3 regions of the Pseudomonas sp. GW823-FHT03E05 genome follow, and region 2 is predicted to be linked to each of the others. Evidence: riboswitches for the same ligand, from Rfam matches in the RefSeq annotation. Region 2 holds a riboswitch; each other region holds the start of a gene.

Region 1 (6,023 bases), on a different contig from region 2:
CATAAGAGGCCGTCATCCGCCCCTGGCGATACACCGCTTCCGCGCCGCGCCCGCCGTTGGGGCTGAGCCCACGGGCGATGGGCAGCAGCTCGGTGCTGGTCAGGGAATGGTGATAGGTGTGGCCGCGCAGACTGCCTTCGGGCAAATCCACCGCTTGCAAGGCCAGTGCCGCCAGGCGCTTCTGCATTACCGCATCTCCGGGCAGCAGGCCCAGGAGCTCGGCACGCTGGCCTTCGACATCGGTCAGGGAGTCCAGCAGGTAGAGCATGCCGCCGCACTCGGCGAGCAGCGGCTTGCCGGCCGCGTGATGGGCACGAATGGCCTGCAGCATGCTGCTGTTGCGGGCCAGGGCCTGATGGTGCAATTCGGGATAGCCGCCGGGCAGGTACAGGCTGTCCGCGTCGGGCAGCTGGGTATCGTGGATCGGCGAGAAGAAGCTCAACTGCGCCCCCATGGCTCGCAACAGATCGAGGCTGGCGCCATAGGTGAAGGCAAACGCCTCGTCCCGCGCCACGGCAATCCGCACGCCCTTGAGCAGTGGCGTGCAAGCCACCGGCGTGGGTGCAGCAAAACTCACCGCTGGCGGCAGTTCCACCTGGCAACTGCTGGCCAGGGCCTCGGCGGCGGCATCCAGGCGCAGGTCCAGATCATTCAGCTCGCTGGCCTGCACCAGCCCCAGATGGCGGCTGGGCAGCTCGATATCGGTTTCCCGGGACAAGGCGCCATACCAGCGCAAGCCTTCCGTCAGGCTGCCTTCCAGCAACTGCGCATGGCGCAGGGTACCAACCCGGTTGGCCAGCACCCCGGCAAACGGCAGGTCCGGCTGGTAGCGCGCCAGGCCCAGAGCCAGGGCGCCGAAGGTCTGGGCCATGGCGGTGCCATCGATCACCCCCAGCACCGGCACGCCGAAATGCCGCGCCAGATCGGCGCTGGAAGGGGTGCCATCGAACAGGCCCATGACCCCTTCGATCAGAATCAGGTCGGCCTCTCCCGCCGCCTCCCAGAGCAGACGGCGGCTTTCCTGCTCGCCCACCATCCACATGTCCAACTGGTACACCGCGGCACCACTGGCGCGCTCAAGAATCATCGGGTCGAGGAAATCCGGGCCGCACTTGAAGACCCGAACCTTGCGCCCCCGGTTGCGGTGCAAGCGGGCCAGGGCCGCGGTCACCGTGGTCTTGCCCTGGCCGGAAGCCGGTGCGGCGATCAACACTGCCGGGCAATGACGAACATCAGTCATGAATTCACGCTCACAGCTCGACACCTTTCTGCGCCTTGATCCCGGCCTGGAAGGCGTGCTTGACCATGCCCATCTCGGTCACGGTATCGGCCAGCTCGATCATCTCCGGCTTGGCGCCGCGACCGGTCACTACCACATGCTGCATGGGCGGACGTGCCTGCAGGTCACTGAGCACCTGATCCAGGTCCAGGTAGCCGTGCTTGAGGGCAATGTTCAGCTCGTCGAGCACCACCAGGCCAATATCCGGGTTGCTCAGCAACTCCCTGGAAACCGCCCAGGCGGCTTCAGCAGCAGCAATATCGCGCTGGCGATCCTGGGTTTCCCAGGTAAAGCCTTCGCCCATCACGTGAAAGCGCACCTGCTCGGGGAAACGCCGGAAGAACAGTTCTTCGCCGGTGCTGTTACGCCCCTTGATGAACTGCACCACGCCACACTGCATGCCGTGGCCCATGGACCGCGCCAGCATGCCGAAGGCCGAGCTGCTCTTGCCCTTGCCGTTGCCGGTCAATACCAGCAGCAGGCCGCATTCGTTGGGCGAGTTGGCAATGCGTTCATCGATCACGGCTTTTTTGCGCAACATGCGCGCCAGATGGCGCTCGTCACGATCGGGGGATTCACTCATGGGGCAGCTCTCCGTTGGGGCTGGGGAACGGGGGGCAGGGAAAAGGAACAGACGGCGCTAGCCTGGCATCGCCCACCGTGATGCCGTTGGATGGATCAGGCCGGTCTCCGGGCTCATGAGCGGCATGGCTGCCGGACTGCGCGCCTTCCCGTGTCATTGACACAGTGGCGTCAGGCGCAGTCTTGACTCATCTACCGTTGCGGGGGCAGCGCCGGAATCGTCGTCGGCTCCATCATTGGAACAGACCCTGACCGGCTTCCCTGTTTCACTCTGTCGGCCACCGGCCACAGAGCACCTGAAACAAGTCGCGAAGGTTAGAGGGTTGGGGGTGGAGCGTCAATTAAAGCCGGCCGTCGCCCCCGGCACAAAACTGCACTGCATCAATAAACTGGCGCCAATCTTGTGCCACACTCAGAGCAATGATATCAAATAGCCACTTTTCAGCGCCCCAGGCGCCAACCACACAACAATAAGGGGTAAGTTCGATGCAAGGCATGATCATCAGCAATCCGAAGCTGGAATTCCTGCGCCCGATGCTGGAACGCTGGTTCGATTGCATCGATCGCTACAACGCGGTTCGCGGCGATAACGAAACGCCCTACTGGTTCGACGAGCAGGCCAATCTCGGGCTGCTCAGCGCGGCGGCCTGGATGGCCGAGATGGTCAGCCTGGAACACAGCCCCAGCAGGAAACAGCAGGAAGAAGGTGCGCGCAACGCCCGCACCGACCTGTACCTGGCCACCAAGGAAGAGCGCGCCTACATCCACGCCACCCAGCGCTGGCCAAGGGTCAACAGCCTGAACCTGACCCAGGCACTGCTGGACGTTGCCCAGGACGCAAGAAAGATCAGCTACGCCAGCGACCTGAGACTGGGGTGCCTGTTCGTTGCCCCACAAAAATCCCAGCACAGCGCTACCCCGGAAGAGCTCCAGGACATGCTCGATGAACTGCAGAAAGAGCACTGCTGCGCCGTGGCCTGGTACTTCCCCTACGCCTATCGCAAGCTGCACAACGAGGCCGGCCACTACCACCCGGGCGTCGCCGTGCTCTTCAAGGAGGCCCGCTGATCGGGCGGAACCATCGACTGGCTATGCTTCTCTATGACTACGACGTCCGTGCACTCATAGGGAAATTCGCATGCTCAAGCTTCAGCACAGCCTACTGATCGCCATCGCCGCCGGCCTCGCCGCCTGCGGCGAAACTTCCAGCCTGCAGGTGTCCGACGGCACCGGCCCCAACCCCAAGCTGCCGGAACCCAACCCGACGCTGATCCCCACGGTCAACATCGCCCCCGCCATCGGCTGGCCGCAAGGCGCAAAACCCCAGGCCGCGGCCGGCACCCAGGTCAAGGCTTTCGCCGAGAACCTCGACCATCCACGCTGGCTCTACGTCCTGCCCAATGGCGATGTGCTGGTGGCGGAAACCAACGCCCCGCCCAAACCGGATGACAGCCAGGGCATTCGCGGCTGGATCGCCGGCAAGGTCATGGGCCGTGCCGGGGCGGCCGTGCCCAGCGCCAACCGCATCACCCTGCTAAGGGACCAGGATCACGATGGTGTGGCGGAGACCCGCACAGTGTTTCTGGAGAACCTCAATTCGCCCTTTGGCATGACCCTGGTGGGCAATGACCTGTATGTGGCCGATACCGACAAGCTACTGCGCTTTCCCTATCAGAGCGGCGACACCCAGATCAGCGCAGCCGCCACCAAGGTGGTCGACCTGCCCGGCGGCACCCTCAACCATCACTGGACCAAGAACGTTATCGCCAGCAAGGACGGCAGCAAGCTCTACGTCACCGTGGGCTCCAACAGCAACGTCGGCGAAAACGGCCTGGACAAGGAGCAAGGCCGAGCGGCGATCTGGGAGGTGGACCGTGAAAGCGGCCAGCACCGCCTGTTCGCCACCGGCCTGCGCAACCCCAATGGCCTGGCCTGGGAGCCGGCCAGCGGCGCACTCTGGACCGCAGTCAACGAGCGGGACGAAATCGGCAGCGACCTGGTGCCGGACTACATCACCTCGGTCAAGGATGGCGCGTTCTATGGCTGGCCCTTCAGCTACTACGGGCAACATGTGGATGTACGGGTCAAGCCGCAGAACCTCGACCTGGTGGCCAAGGCCATCGCCCCGGACTACGCGGTAGGCCCGCACACCGCGTCGCTGGGGCTGACCTTCGCCGACGGCAGCAAGCTCCCCGCCCCCTTCACCGAAGGCGCCTTCATCGGCCAGCACGGTTCCTGGAACCGCAAGCCCCATAGCGGCTACAAGGTAATTTTCGTGCCATTCAGCGCCGGCAAGCCCAATGGAGCGCCGATCGATGTGCTTAGCGGCTTTCTCAATGCCGACGAGAAAGCCATGGGACGCCCGGTCGGAGTGGTGATCGACCAGCAAGGCGGGTTATTGGTGGCCGACGATGTCGGCAACAAGATCTGGCGAGTGTCCGCCGCCAAAGCCCCCTAGGCTCAACGCTTGCGGCACAGCGTCAGACCATCTCCCAGCGGCAGCAGCGACAGATCGATACGCGAGTCATCCTTCAAGGCGCGATTGAGCGCCTGGATGGCTCGGGTATCCTCGCTCAGGGAATCGGTCTCCAGCACGCGCCCGCTCCACAGGGTGTTGTCGAACACCAGCAGCCCGCCAACTCGCAACAGGCCCAGCGCAGCCTCCAGGTAGGCCGGGTAGTTGGCCTTGTCGGCATCGATGAAGATCAGGTCGAAACAGCCAAGCTGCCCCGCTCGCTCCAGGCTGGCCAGGGTATCCAGGGCCGGGGCCAGGCGCAGTTCTATGCGCTGGCCCACCCCCGCCTCCTGCCAGTAGCGCAGGGCCGTAGCGTTGTAGTCGCCGGGAATGTCGCAGCAGATCAGAGAACCGTCTTCAGGCAGCGCCTGGGCCATGCACAGGGCGCTGTAGCCAGTGAAGGTGCCGACCTCCAGCACGCGACGGGCGCCGGTCAACTTCACCAGCAACGCGAGGAACTGGCCCTGCTCGGGCGCCACCTGCCAACGGGCGGTGGGCAATGCCTGGGTTTCATCCCGCAGACGACGCAGCAGGGGCGTTTCACGCAGGGAAACGTCCAGCAGGTAATGGTAGAGGGCATCGTCGAGGTTCAGCGTCCGAGCGGTCACAGGCACCTCGACCAGAGAAGATTAGGGATTGCGCGCCAGGTGTTCTGGCTGCAGGACGCGCTTGGCGCTCAGGTAGGCCTTCTGCCAATAGGCCTTGGACAGGCTGTCGAGCTTCACCGTGCCGCCAGTGGCCGGCGCATGCACGAAGCGCCCTTCCCCCACGTAGATGCCCGCATGGCTGACCTGGGAGCCGCCATTGGTGGCGAAGAAGATCAGGTCGCCGGTCTGCAGTGCGTTCTTGCCCACGTCCGGCGCTTGCATGCCGATCATTTCCCGGGTTGAACGCGGCAGGGAAATACCCGCCGCATCGCGGTAGACGTAACCGATCAGGCCACTGCAGTCGAAACCGGAATCCGGGGTGTTGCCGCCCCAGCGATAAGGCGTGCCCACCAGCCCAAGGGCGCGGAACAGCACGTCTTCGGCAACCGGAGAGAAGGTTTGGGAGGAGTTGAACACCGGAGCACGCACCACAGGCGCAGGCGGCGGGGTACGGCTGGCACAGGCGCTGAGCAGCGCTGCGAGGGCAATGAGAGCGAAACGGGCTGAGGTCGACATAAGCTGGACAATCCTGATCGGGATGCGGCTTTCTCTGCCGTGGCACTGAAAACAAAACCGCGTAAGCAAGGCTTACGCGGTTAGTTTCAACAATAGATCAGGATTCTAGCGCCTACACGCCAAACTTCAAGTAAGACTTTAACTTCGCCCTACAAATAGTCCGCTTATTTGCGTGCAGTGACCACGGTTGGAGCCATGGCAAGTGCGCGCTTGGCTTCGATGAAGGTCTTGCTCCAGTAGCTATCGCCCAGGCTGTCGACCCGCACACCGCCACTGCGACGGCTGCTGGAGTGGATGAACTGGTCATCGCCCAGGTAGATACCTGCGTGGCTGACGCGCCCACGGCCGTTGGTGCTGAAGAACAGCAGATCACCCGGCTTGAGATTGTTGCGTGCTACCAGAGGCGCTTTCACGTTGATCATTTCGCGAGTGGAACGCGGCAGGTTCATGCCCGCCTCTTCACGAAACAGATAACCGATGAAAC
Region 2 (6,023 bases):
GCTGGCAAAACAGGTCGATAAAGCCGGTGTTGGCCGCCTGCAGGTGGGAGCGGTAGAACAGCAGCGCCGCCACGGCTTGCCCCGGCTGCCAGTCGGCCTGCCAGTCACTGAGGGCAGCCTGGCTTTTGTGCGGGTGGTAGATCGCCGTGCGTGGCAGGGCCTGCGGTTCGCTCCAGGGGTAGTCGCGCCCCAACAGGCCGCTGGCCAGGCAGCGGTAGAAATTCAGCGCGTTGTCACGCCCGCCCTGGCGCAGGAACTGCCACAGGCGGTCGCGTTCGCCGGCAGCCACCGTGCTCAAGTCGCTGAGTTCCGGGTCCGGGCGGTCGTCCCCCGGCACCAGGATCAACTGCACCCCGCGCCTGGACAGCTCCACCAACTGCTCGACGCCGTAGCGCCAGTAAGCGATGCCACCGTGCAGGGAAATCAGGATGACCTTGGCGTGGCGCAGCACCTGGTCCACATACAGGTCCACCGAGGCGTGGTTCTGCACCTGCATCGGATTGGCCAGGCGAAAGCTCGGGTAGTCCTCGGGCAATTGCTCGGCGGCGTCCGCCAGCAGCGCCAGGCTGGAATCGCCGCTGCACAGGATCACCAGCTCGGCGGGGGTTTGTCCCAGGTCGGCAATGTTGTCATCCGACACGAAACCGCCGGGCTGGGTCCTGAGCAGGTGCATGGCTTAGACGCTGAGTGCGGCGCGCAGTTGCGCTTCGAGCTGGGCGGCGTCCAGTTCCTGGCCGATCAGCACCAGGCGCGTGGTACGGGCCTCGTCGGCGCCCCACTTGCGGTCGAAGTGCTTGTCGAAGCGCGTGCCCACGCCCTGGATCAGCAGGCGCATCGGCTTGTTGGGGATGGCGGCGAAACCCTTGACCCGCAGGATGCCGTGCTTGACCACCAGTTGGGTCAGGGCGTCCAGCAGCAGGCTTTCGTCGGCCTGGGGCAGCTCGATGGAGATGGAATCGAAGGCGTCGTGATCGTGGTCGTCGTGATCGTCATCGCCGTCATGGTGATGGTCGTGGTGGCTGTGGCGGCCGTCGATGTGTTCCTCGGAACCGGCACCCAGGCCCAGCAGCACATCCAGGGGCAGGCGACCGCTGCTGGCTTCGATGACCTTGACCGCCGGCGGCAGCTCCTCGGCCACTTCCAGGCGCACCTTGGCCAGGTCTTCGGGGCTGATCAGGTCGGTCTTGTTGAGGATCACCAGGTCGGCGCTGGACAGCTGGTCGGCGAACAGCTCATGCAGCGGCGATTCGTGGTCCAGGTTGGGGTCGAGCTTGCGCTGGGCGTCCACTTGATCGGGGAAGGCGGCGAAGGTGCCGGCGGCCACGGCCGGGCTGTCGACCACGGTGATCACCGCATCGACGGTGCAGGCACTGCGGATTTCCGGCCACTGGAAGGCCTGGACCAGAGGCTTGGGCAGCGCCAGGCCGGAGGTCTCGATGAGGATGTGGTCCAGGTCGCCACGGCGCGCCACCAGTTCGCGCATCACCGGGAAGAACTCCTCCTGCACGGTGCAGCACAGGCAACCGTTGGCCAGCTCGTAGACTCGGCCGCTGGCCTCTTCCTCGGTGCAGCCGATGGCGCATTGCTTGAGAATTTCGCCGTCGATGCCCAGCTCGCCGAATTCGTTGACGATCACCGCAATGCGCCGGCCCTGGGCATTGTCCAGCATGTGCCGCAACAGGGTGGTTTTGCCCGAGCCGAGGAAGCCGGTGACGATGGTGACGGGAAGTTTGGCCAGTGTTTTCATCGGATGCCCTTTGGCAAAAGGAGGCGGGCAAACGGGACGAGAACCGCAACGCCGGGCGCGCGGAGATTTCGCCACCGGATCACCCCGCCCGGTTGTAGTGAGAATCTTGGATCGAGGCAGGTCTCCTGGCTGAGGGCTTGCCAGTCGTCGGACCGGCGATTGCTGCGCCTTCCCACCGGCGTCGTCGACACCCATGCAGTGGCCTTGCAGCAATCGAACCCTTCACAGTTGCGGGGGCAGCCGCGGCATCGACCGCGTTCCCTTCTTAGCTTCGACCCATGGCCGAAGAACCTCGAAAGCGCAAGGCTACGCAGAGCCAGGGGGACGGTCAATCGACAATGCGCCCGTAGCAGCCGGCTTGCCGGCGAAAGGGCCATTGAACCTTGCACGAGCGCGGCGCACACCTGCGCAGCGGTCACGGCAATTGACGCCCCTGCCCCGCCCATGATCTCCTACACACCTTGTTACGGGTGCCCTTTACAGGGTGAAACGGGAAACCGGTGAATCACGTGCTTAACTAAAAAGCCGTGGCCAGTCCGGTGCTGCCCCCGCAACGGTAAGCGAGCGAAGTGTCAGATCCACTGTGCCAAGGCATGGGAAGGCGACACTTGCCGGCACGGCATGACACAGCCCTGCCCCTCGCAAGCCCGGAGACCGGCCCGCAACACTTACATAACAACCCGCGGTGGGCGGGCGCTGTTGCAAACCCTGCGTGGCCATCACGCGGGGTTTTCCTGCGCCTCTACCCCGCTGACACTCCAGAGGGAAGCGCCATGTCGATCATCAGCAGCACCAGCCACTCCGCCAGCACGACCTCCACCCTGAGCCAGCGCCTGGTGGCCGCCATCGGCGCCTCGATCCTCGGCGCGTGCCTGGTGTACTTCGCCGGCTTCTCCCACATCGAGGCGGTGCACAACGCGGCTCACGACACCCGCCACAGCGCCGCCTTCCCTTGCCATTGAGACCTGCCGACATGATCAAGCGTATCGCGCAAACCGCAGGTTTCACCGGCCTCTTGGCCGCCCTGCTGCTGACCCTGCTGCAAAGCTTCTGGGTCGCCCCGTTGATCCTGCAGGCGGAAACCTATGAAAAGGCCCCCGCGGCCGAAGTCCATGAGCACGCCGAAGGCGCCATGGCCGTCCACAGCCACGATGCCGAAGCCTGGGAGCCGGAAGACGGCTGGCAGCGCGTGCTGTCCACCACCGGAGGCAACCTGGTGGTGGCCGTGGGCTTCGCCCTGATGCTGGCCGGCCTCTACACCCTGCGCGCGCCGAACCGCACGTCCCAGGGCCTGCTCTGGGGCCTGGCCGGCTATGCCACCTTCTGCCTGGCGCCGACCCTGGGCCTGCCGCCGGAACTGCCGGGCACCGCCGCAGCCGACCTGGCACAGCGGCAGATCTGGTGGGTCGGCACCGCCGCCTCCACCGCTGTGGGCATTGCCCTGATCGTGTTCGCCCGCAACTGGCTGCTGAAGGTCCTGGGCGCGGCCATCATCGCCGTACCCCACGTGATCGGCGCGCCGCAGCCGGAAGTGCATTCGATGCTGGCCCCGGAAGAACTGGAAGCGCAATTCAAGATCGCCTCGCAGCTGACCAATGCGGCCTTCTGGCTGGCCCTCGGGCTGATCAGCGCCTGGTTGTTCCGGCGCAAGAGCGCGGGCCAGTACTCGGCATGATCGAAGTGAGCGCAGCGCCGACCCTGGTGGTCGGCCTGGGCTGCCAGAAAGGCTGCCCGGTGACCACGCTGCGCGCCTTGCTCGACCAGGTCCTGGCGGCGCACCAGTGGCAGGCCCGACAGGTCCTGGCCCTGGCCAGCATCGACCTCAAGCGCAACGAACCCGGCCTGCTGCAACTGGCGGAGCAACTGGAACTGCCGCTGACCTGTTTCAGCAGCGGCCAGCTCGCCCCCTTTGCCCTGCGCCTGAGCCACCGCTCGCAAATCGCCTTCGAACGTACCGGCTGCTACGGCGTGGCCGAAAGTGCCGCCCTGGCCCTGGCCGAACAGCTGTCACCCGGCCCGGCCACACTGCTTGTTCCCCGGCAAAAATACGCCCAGGCCACCCTGGCATTGGTCGCCGCCCGGTAGAATCCCCGATAATTCCCGCCTTCGATCATGAGCAATCTTCATCTGAAGCACGGCTCCCGACCTTTTTTCACAGGACACAGCCATGACTGTCTATTTCATCGGCGCCGGCCCCGGCGACCCGGAACTGATCACCGTCAAGGGCCAGCGCCTGATCCATCGTTGCCCGGTGATCATCTACGCCGGCTCCCTGGTCCCCCAGGCAGTGCTCGACGGGCACCGCGCGGAGCGGGTGATCAATAGCGCCGAACTGCACCTGGAGCAGATCATCGAGGCCATCAAGCAGGCCCATGCCCGGGGCCAGGACGTGGCCCGGGTGCATTCCGGCGACCCGAGCCTGTATGGCGCCATCGGCGAGCAGATCCGCTGCCTGCGGGAGCTGGGCATCCCCTTCGAGATCATCCCCGGGGTCACCGCCACCGCCGCCTGCGCTGCCCTGCTGGGGGCCGAACTGACCCTGCCGGACGTCTCCCAAAGCGTGATTCTTACCCGCTACGCGGACAAGACCGCGATGCCTGCCGGCGAGGATTTCGCCAGCCTGGCGGCCCACGGCGCCACCATGGCCATCCACCTGGGGGTCAATCACCTATCGAAGATCGTTGCCGAGTTGCTGCCCCACTACGGCGCAGACTGCCCGATTGCAGTGGTGCACCGCGCCACCTGGCCGGATCAGGACTGGGCCCTGGGAACCCTGGCGGACATCGTCGATCAGGTGGCGGCCAAGGGTTTTCGGCGCACGGCACTGATCCTGGTGGGCCGGGTGCTCGCCACGGATGCATTCAGCGAATCGTCGCTGTACCGCGCCGGGCACGCACACCTCTATCGCCCCTGACACACACCCTGTGTAGGAGCTGGCTTGCCAGCGAAGGCGATCTTGGCATCGTGCAAGGCTTGAGGGCCCATTCGCCGGCAAGCCGGCTCCTACGAGGTGGGAGTTCCTATGTTGCCGCGCTGGACGCTTTGTAGGAGCTGGCTTGGGGGCATAAAAAAACGGCGCTCACGGGGCGCCGTTTTTTCAAGTCGCAGCGAACGCCTTAGTAGTAGGCGTTTTCTTTCTGCGTGTGGTCGGTGACGTCACGTACGCCCTTGAGCTCCGGAATGCGCTCGAGCAGGGTGCGCTCGATGCCTTCCTTCAAGGTCACGTCGGCCTGGCCGCAGCCCTGGCAACCGCCGCCGAACTGCAACACAGCAATGCCGTCCTCGACCACGTCGATCAGGCTGACCTGGCCGCCGTGGCTGGCCAGCCCCGGGTTGATCTCGGTTTGCAGGTAGTAGTTGATGCGCTCGTTGACCGGGCTGTCGGCATTGACCATCGGCACCTTGGCGTTGGGCGCCTTGATGGTCAGCTGGCCGCCCATGCGGTCGGTGGCGTAGTCGACCACCGCATCATCGAGGAAACCTTCGCTGAAGGCGTCGATGTAGGCGGTGAAGCTTTTCAGGCCCAGGGCCTTGTCTTCGGGTTTCTCTTCGCCCGGCTTGCAATAGGCGATGCAGGTCTCGGCGTACTGAGTCCCTGGCTGGGTGATGAAGATGCGGATGCCAATCCCCGGGGTGTTCTGCTTGGATAGCAGATCAGCCAGATAATCGTGGGCGGCGTCGGTAATGGTTATGGCGCTCATGGTGGTTCCTCGCAGACGTGGGCGCAGTTTACGCCAATCCAAGCCGCTGACAAAGTCCTAGTATTTTTGTCGGGATAGACTTTGGTATAGAGCGTCCCCGGACCGCGCCAAGGCGCAGTCCGGGGACGATCACAGCTCTATGTCAGAGGTTTTCGTAACGGTTCATGTCCAGGACCCCGGCTTCCACCGGGTCGGTTTCCTGCAGGTAGCGGGTCTGGTCATGGAAGTACTGCCAGAACTGCGGATGGCTGCGGCGGATGCCCCAGCGCTCGACGATCTTCTCGAAGCTGGCGGCGTCCCGGGCCGCCTGCATGGCGTCGACGAACTCCGGCACTTGCCCGGCCGGTACGTTGAACATGAAGTTCGGATAGCTGCTGAGAATCCCCGGGAATATGGTCAGGGTGTCCAGCCCCGGCTGATAGCGCAGCGACTCGCCGAGCATGAAGGCCACGTTACTGTGGGCGCGGTTGCGCAGCATGCTGTAGAACTCGCGCTTACCGCTGGCGGTCTGGACACGCAGCAGGGTCGCTTCCGGCAACTGTTCGATGACCTTGAGGCCCGCCGCCGGGCGCGAT
Region 3 (6,023 bases), 800 kb from region 2:
CGGTGCTCATGCTCAGGGCGTTGAGGTCCGGGGTGGTGACCACCGGTATAAAGCCTTCCTGGCTCAATTGCCGGACCAGCTTGCGTGCCTCTTCCCGACGGTTGGCCGGCAGGTAATCGATGGCCACCAGCGGGATGTTGCGTGCGCGCAGCGGCTTGAGTTCGCCTTCAAGCCAGGTGCGGTCGGCTTCGGAAACCGGGCGGTAACGCTTGGCCGAGGCATCCCAGCCGGCGTGGATGGATTCCACCGCCACGGCCGAGGCGACGCCATCGAGCTCGCCCAGTACCTCGAAGCCCCGGTTGAAGAACAGCTTGAGGTTGGGCAGCCGGCTGTGCAGTTCCCGCAGGAACGAGGCCAGGGCCTTGCGTTGCGGTTCGCGATCGGCCTCGGGGAGCAACTGGAAACTGTCCAGGGTGTCCAGGAACAGGCCGGCGTAGCCCTGGTCCTGCAGCGCCTTGGCACGCTTGAACAGGTGTTCGCGCCAGGCCGGGGTGGCGATGTCCATCACCTGGCTGTCCCAGGCCTTGTTGCGCACGGGGCTCGCGCCCTGGGCCAGGGCCTGCTTGGCCAGGGCAGCGCGGTTGCCGTCGAACTCCCCTACCGACAGGTAGGCGAACGGCTGGCTGCCGAGCTTGCGCAAGGTGGCGACATCGGCGCTGGCCATATGGCCGGGCTCGACCACTGCCCATTCGAACTGCGCCAGCTCCTGCAAGGGTGGCTGCTCGGCGTACCAGAACCCGACACTGGCGGGCGCCGCGGGTGCGGCCTGCACCAGGGTGTTGGTGGCACACAAGGCCAATGCGGTAAACAGGCGTCGAACCACTTTGCAGACATGCCCCCTGCGAAACTCGATATCCATAACTCACTCTTCAGTAGATCAATCTGCACAACATCAGGCTCTAGGGCAGCCGCCATGGCGGGCGCCCCTAAGGCAACGAACTAAAGGCTGCGGTAAAGCCGTTCCAGGCCCTCGGCCAGGCTGCTGGGCGTGCCCAGGTCGAAGCGCTCGCGCAAGCGGCGGTTGTCGGCCTTGGAATGGCGGATATCCCCGGAGCGGGTCGCGCCGTGGCTCACCTGCAGCGGCTTGCCGCTGATCTGCTGCAGGGCGCCAATCAGATCGTTGAGGGTGGTCACCCCGCCGAGCCCGACATTGGTGGCATCGGCTGCCGGCGCGGGGCATTCCAGGCCCTGCACCAGGATCTTCACCAGGTCCGCGACATAGACGAAGTCGCGGGTCTGCCCGCCATCGCCGAACAGGGTGATGGGCCGCCCGGCCTTGGCCCGCTCGCTGAAAATGCTGATCACCCCGGAATACGGCGATGAAGGGTCCTGGCGCGGGCCGAAGATATTGAAAAAGCGCAGGATCACCGGTTCCAGCCCATGCTGGCGGCAGTAGAAGTCCAGGTAGTACTCGCTGGCGAGCTTGTCCGCCGCGTAGGGCGTGAGGGGAGATTTAGGGGTGTCTTCGGCAATCGGCGTGCCCTCGCCGTTATTGCCATAGACCGCCGCACTGGAGGCGAACACCACGCGGCGGATACCGGCCGCGGTCATCGCCTCGCACAGGCGCAGGGTGGCGATGAAATTGCTCTGGTGGGTGGCCACCGGGTCTTCGACCGAAGCCTGGACCGACGCCACAGCAGCCAGATGCACCACGGCATCGCAGCCCTGAACGGCATCCGCCAGGAGTACCGCATCGGCGGCATCCCCCACCAGCAGTTCCAGGCCAGCATCGCCCATGGGCAGATTGCCGACCTTGCCCGTGGAAAGGTCGTCCAGAACCCGCACCGCATAACCCTTGGCCAGCAGTGCATCCACGAGGTGAGAACCGATAAAACCAGCGCCCCCAGTAACCAGTATCCGTTCGGCAGACATAGATCATTCCAAAGAGAAATATCGCGGCTACGCCGTCTGAAGCTAGCACAGCCAACGGATCAGCCCTGGCTACTTGCCATCCTGGCCGTCATGTTTTTAGTGGCTGCTCTGCGCCATAGGCTGTTTCGCCTATTTTCGGAGCAGAGTTCAGCGCTTTGGCGTCAAAAAAACTCAAGATAATCAATCGCTCAGCGCCGACATACTGGGTCAGAAAAGTATAATCGTCAATAATGTGTCGATATTTGTCGATTATTTAAGCGCCAGGAAAAATAGGTCAATATATTGACTTGCCTGGTATAAAGCGCTGAAACCGCCGCCGTAGCTGGCCACATGCCATTGACGCAAGGGCTCGGCAGTGCTCATATGCGCGCCAGTTTCAGGTGTCCCATGCCGCCGTGCATGGGGTTAAACGGGAAGCCGGTGCGTCATTTCGATGATCAGTCCGGCGCTGCCCCCGCAACGGTAAGCGAGCGAAGCATTCGACAGACCACTGTGCCAAGGCATGGGAAGGTGAATGCCTCATGACCCTCGCAAGCCCGGAGACCGGCCTGCAACTTCGTTTGACAACCCCGCGGTGGGCGGGCGCAGTCCGGTTTTCGTGGGCGCGGCTGCCCGCGATTCCCTATGCGTTGTTCCCTCCGGGATTCATTCATTCCTTACAAGTAGTAGGAATCGCATGTCCCGCACCTCCTTGCTGCAACACCTGGCGAGCCCCTGGCTGTGTTTCACCCTCCTGCCTTGCATGGCCTACCCGGCGCTGGCCTTGGCTGAACAGAAAACCTCCCTGGTCTTGCCCGAGACCCAAGTGAGCGGAGTCTCCAGCGCCCCGCAAACCTCTCTGGACACGCCCCTGCCCGCCGGCTCGCGGCTGAACCTCACGGCCCTGGAGACTCCGGCCAGCACCAGCAGCCTGGGCAACGACGCCATCAGCAACCGCAACAACCTCACGGTGCAGGATGCCGTCACCCGCTCCCCCGGCATCACCAGCATCGCCACCCCGGGCAACGGCAATACCGCACTGTCGGCCCGCGGCTTTACCGGGCACTCCTCGGTGATGACCCTGTTCGACGGCGCGCGCCTGTACACCGGCGCCGGCAGCCAGACCTTCCCGGTGGACCCGTGGATGGTCGAACGCATCGACGTGATCCGCGGCCCGGCCTCGGTGCTGTACGGGGAAGGCGCCACCGGCGCGGTGATCAACGTGATTGCCAAGAAGCCCTTCGACGGTGAGATCCACAACCACCTGCGCCTGGGCTATGGCTCCCATGATCGCCAGCAACTGGGCCTGGACAGCGGCGGCTCGCTGACCGATACCCTGAGCTACCGCCTGACCCTGAACCAGCAACAGAGCAATGGCTGGGTCGACCAGGGCCAGTCACGCAGCCTGGCACTCAGCGCGGCGTTACGCTGGCAAGCCACCGACGACCTCGGTTTCACCCTGGCCCATGAACGCGGTGAAAGCGAACCCGCCAGCTATTTCGGCACGCCGCTGATTGCCGGCCAATACCGCGACAGCCTGCGGGACAAGAACTACAACCTGCGCAACGCCGTGCAGCGCTACAACGACGAATGGACCCGGCTCAACACCGACTGGACCCTGAGCGACAACCTCAGCGCCAGCAACCAGCTCTACTACATCAAGAGCCGCCGCCACTGGCGCAACGCCGAAGCCTACAACTGGGTCAGCTCCCGGGAGCAGTTGCTGCGCGGCGACTACCTGGAGATCAAGCACGATCAGGAGCAGATCGGCGATCGCCAGAGCTTCACCTTCAACCACTCGCTGTTCGGCCTGGACAGCAGGACCGTGATCGGCCTGGAGTACAACAGGATTCGCTTCGGCGTGGCCAACAACTCGCCCTACAAGGATATCGGTAGCGACTACATCGACCCGTGGAACCCGGCACCGGGCTACTTCCAGAGCCGCTCGCCCTTCTCGCCCCAGACCGACAGCAGCACCCGCACTTTCGCCCTGTTTGCGGAAAACCGCCTGCAACTGTCGGAGCGCTGGTCGCTGGTGACCGGCATCCGCCGCGACCAGAACCATATCGATCGCAGTGATCTGCGCGCCGGCACCCGCACCGATCGCAGCCTCACCGGCGGCAACTGGCGCGCCGGCCTGGTGTTCGCGGTCACCGATCAACTGTCGCTGTACGGCCAGTACTCCACCAGTGAAGACGGGGTCAGCAACCTGATCAGCCTCAACCCGAGCCAGTTGCAGATGGACCTGACCGAAGCCAAGCAGACCGAGTTCGGGCTCAAGCAGCAGTTCTGGAGCGGCCGTGGCGAATGGACCCTGGCGGCCTACCACATCGTCAAGAAAAAGCTCTTGACCACCGATCCGGTGACCCGCCTGGCGCAGCAGGTCGGCCAGCAATCCGCCGACGGCCTGGAAACCTCGCTGGAGCTGGCCCTGGATCACGGCTGGCAAGTCTCGGCCAACGCCTCGGTGGTGCGCGCCGAGTACGACGACTTCGATGAGGTGGTCTCTGGCAAAGCGGTGTCCCGGGCCGGCAATCGCCCCACCAACGTGCCGCGACGCACCGCCAACCTGTGGCTGAACAAGGCCCTGGCCCCGAGCCTGGAAGCCGGCATGGGCCTGCGCTACGTCGATGCGCGTTATGCCAACACCGCCAATAGCGTCGATGTACCCGGCTACACGGTGCTGGATGCCAACCTCGGCTGGCAGGCCCTGCCCGATGTGCGCCTGGGCCTGCAGGTGAACAACCTGCTGAACCGGCGTTATGCCGCGGCGCAACAGAACAGCGGCCAGCAATGGCTGATGGGTGAACCGCGCTCGTTGTTCGTCACCGCCGACTACAGCTTCTGATCGAGGGGTTGCCGCAAGGCCCTGGGCTTTGCGGCGCCATTTCAGGCGTGCAGTGAGTTCGCCAGCCACTGGCCCGGGCCAGCACAGCGACCAATCGGCACTTGCACCCACGCAGTCGATGGATATCCTGAGCGCCTTTGTCCCTGCACTGCCCGCGAGAGCCCCATGCCCTGCCTGAATGCCCGAGATGTCTGCCAGCGCCTGCGCGATGCCGCCCTTGGCGTTTACCCCCTACGGCCCAGCGCCAGCCATTCGGGCGCTGGCCAGGTGCAGGTGGATATCGAGGGTTGGCAGTTGCTGCTGGATTTCGATGGCCGGCATCTGCATCACTGCCAGAGCTGCCGCAGCGCCGAAGGCGATGTCTGGCAGCTCGATACGCGGCAACGCTTCGGCACCGACCCGGTGAGCCTGCTCAGTACCTGGGAGCTGGCGCAGATCGAAAAGTTACTGAAAGAGGCGGTTTAACACGGCTGGCTACAGGCATTCCTGGGCCGCGCGTTCGAAGCTCGACGGGGCGAAGCTGGAGGCCAGCAAGTGCCGCTCGTAGAGGAACACCTTGCCGCCATTGGGCGCCTTGTAGGCTTCCAGTACGTTGTCTGCAGCCACCTTGCTGGCAACGACAATGCGAAAACCGCGCTGGGTCTGGGAAACCGTCGGGCTCTGGGCGTTGCCTTGCAGCTTGGGCACCACGCACTCGGCATATTCGGCCGGGGTTTTCCGGGTCTGCATGACCAGGGTCGGGTCGTTGGGCGCGGTGGCGCAACCGGCCAGCAGCAAGGTGGCCAGGGTCATGGCGGGAGCAAATAGAGGGCGCATCGGTAAGTCCTGAAAATGTACAGCCTGGTTCGGTGCGCAACGGTTCAGCGTCACGGGCGCTGCCGTTGCGGTCATGGTTTTGGGTCGGGGGCGATTGTCCATGGTTGGCGCCCAAAGCAGAACTTGCGTTGCTTGATTGTCACTATTACTTGAACCGATAGTTGCCCCCCGGGCAGACTGCCCGGCAGCCCGACTACAACTAAAAAAAGGATTTCCCCATGCGCACCTTTGACTTGATTCGCGACGCCGTCCTCCCGGAATTCCGTGAGCGGGTGGCGGACTACCTGGTGGAGTACGAACAGGTGCTGGGTGACAGCAGCGCCGACCCGCAAAGCCTGCGGATCGCCGCCTATCAATTGCGTGGCTACCTGCGTGGCCTGAACACCACCCGGGTCCTGGGCATGGCCGACTGGGAAGAGCTGGACCGGCGGGTGCTGGAGACATGGCTGACCCCGGACGCCGGTGAAACACTCGAATAACCCGCAGTATCAGGGCGCCGGCAGCGCGC

What was found. Region 2 has a riboswitch for cobalamin ahead of AC1RCO_RS02430 (CbtB domain-containing protein). Riboswitches for the same ligand answer to the same signal wherever they lie in the genome.
Region 1: linked by a shared signal. The riboswitch ahead of cobO (cob(I)yrinic acid a,c-diamide adenosyltransferase) and the one ahead of AC1RCO_RS02430 (CbtB domain-containing protein) in region 2 are both predicted to bind cobalamin.
Region 3: linked by a shared signal. The riboswitch ahead of AC1RCO_RS05815 (TonB-dependent receptor) and the one ahead of AC1RCO_RS02430 (CbtB domain-containing protein) in region 2 are both predicted to bind cobalamin.

What each region holds. Positions count from the first base shown of each region.
Region 1 is NZ_JBXAJB010000004.1:26,178-32,200, forward strand. Features, by position in the region: gene AC1RCO_RS16900 (cobyrinic acid a,c-diamide synthase CobB) at 1-1,240, opposite strand, end outside; gene cobO (cob(I)yrinic acid a,c-diamide adenosyltransferase) at 1,251-1,862, opposite strand; cobalamin riboswitch at 1,944-2,176, opposite strand; gene AC1RCO_RS16910 (hypothetical protein) at 2,348-2,929, shown strand; gene AC1RCO_RS16915 (PQQ-dependent sugar dehydrogenase) at 3,000-4,319, shown strand; gene AC1RCO_RS16920 (class I SAM-dependent methyltransferase) at 4,322-4,984, opposite strand; gene AC1RCO_RS16925 (C40 family peptidase) at 5,006-5,539, opposite strand; gene AC1RCO_RS16930 (C40 family peptidase) at 5,704-6,023, opposite strand, start outside.
Region 2 is NZ_JBXAJB010000001.1:517,094-523,116, reverse strand. Features, by position in the region: gene cobN (cobaltochelatase subunit CobN) at 1-673, opposite strand, end outside; gene cobW (cobalamin biosynthesis protein CobW) at 677-1,747, opposite strand; cobalamin riboswitch at 1,846-2,057, opposite strand; cobalamin riboswitch at 2,199-2,424, shown strand; gene AC1RCO_RS02430 (CbtB domain-containing protein) at 2,521-2,709, shown strand; gene AC1RCO_RS02425 (CbtA family protein) at 2,721-3,422, shown strand; gene AC1RCO_RS02420 (cobalamin biosynthesis protein) at 3,419-3,832, shown strand; gene cobM (precorrin-4 C(11)-methyltransferase) at 3,915-4,661, shown strand; gene nfuA (Fe-S biogenesis protein NfuA) at 4,864-5,448, opposite strand; gene AC1RCO_RS02405 (fatty acid cis/trans isomerase) at 5,591-6,023, opposite strand, start outside.
Region 3 is NZ_JBXAJB010000001.1:1,313,656-1,319,678, forward strand. Features, by position in the region: gene AC1RCO_RS05805 (bifunctional glycoside hydrolase/polysaccharide deacetylase family protein) at 1-859, opposite strand, end outside; gene AC1RCO_RS05810 (NAD-dependent epimerase/dehydratase family protein) at 940-1,872, opposite strand; cobalamin riboswitch at 2,234-2,438, shown strand; gene AC1RCO_RS05815 (TonB-dependent receptor) at 2,549-4,699, shown strand; gene AC1RCO_RS05820 (DUF7693 family protein) at 4,865-5,164, shown strand; gene AC1RCO_RS05825 (lipoprotein) at 5,174-5,515, opposite strand; gene AC1RCO_RS05830 (hypothetical protein) at 5,734-5,994, shown strand; gene AC1RCO_RS05835 (nuclear transport factor 2 family protein) at 6,004-6,023, opposite strand, start outside.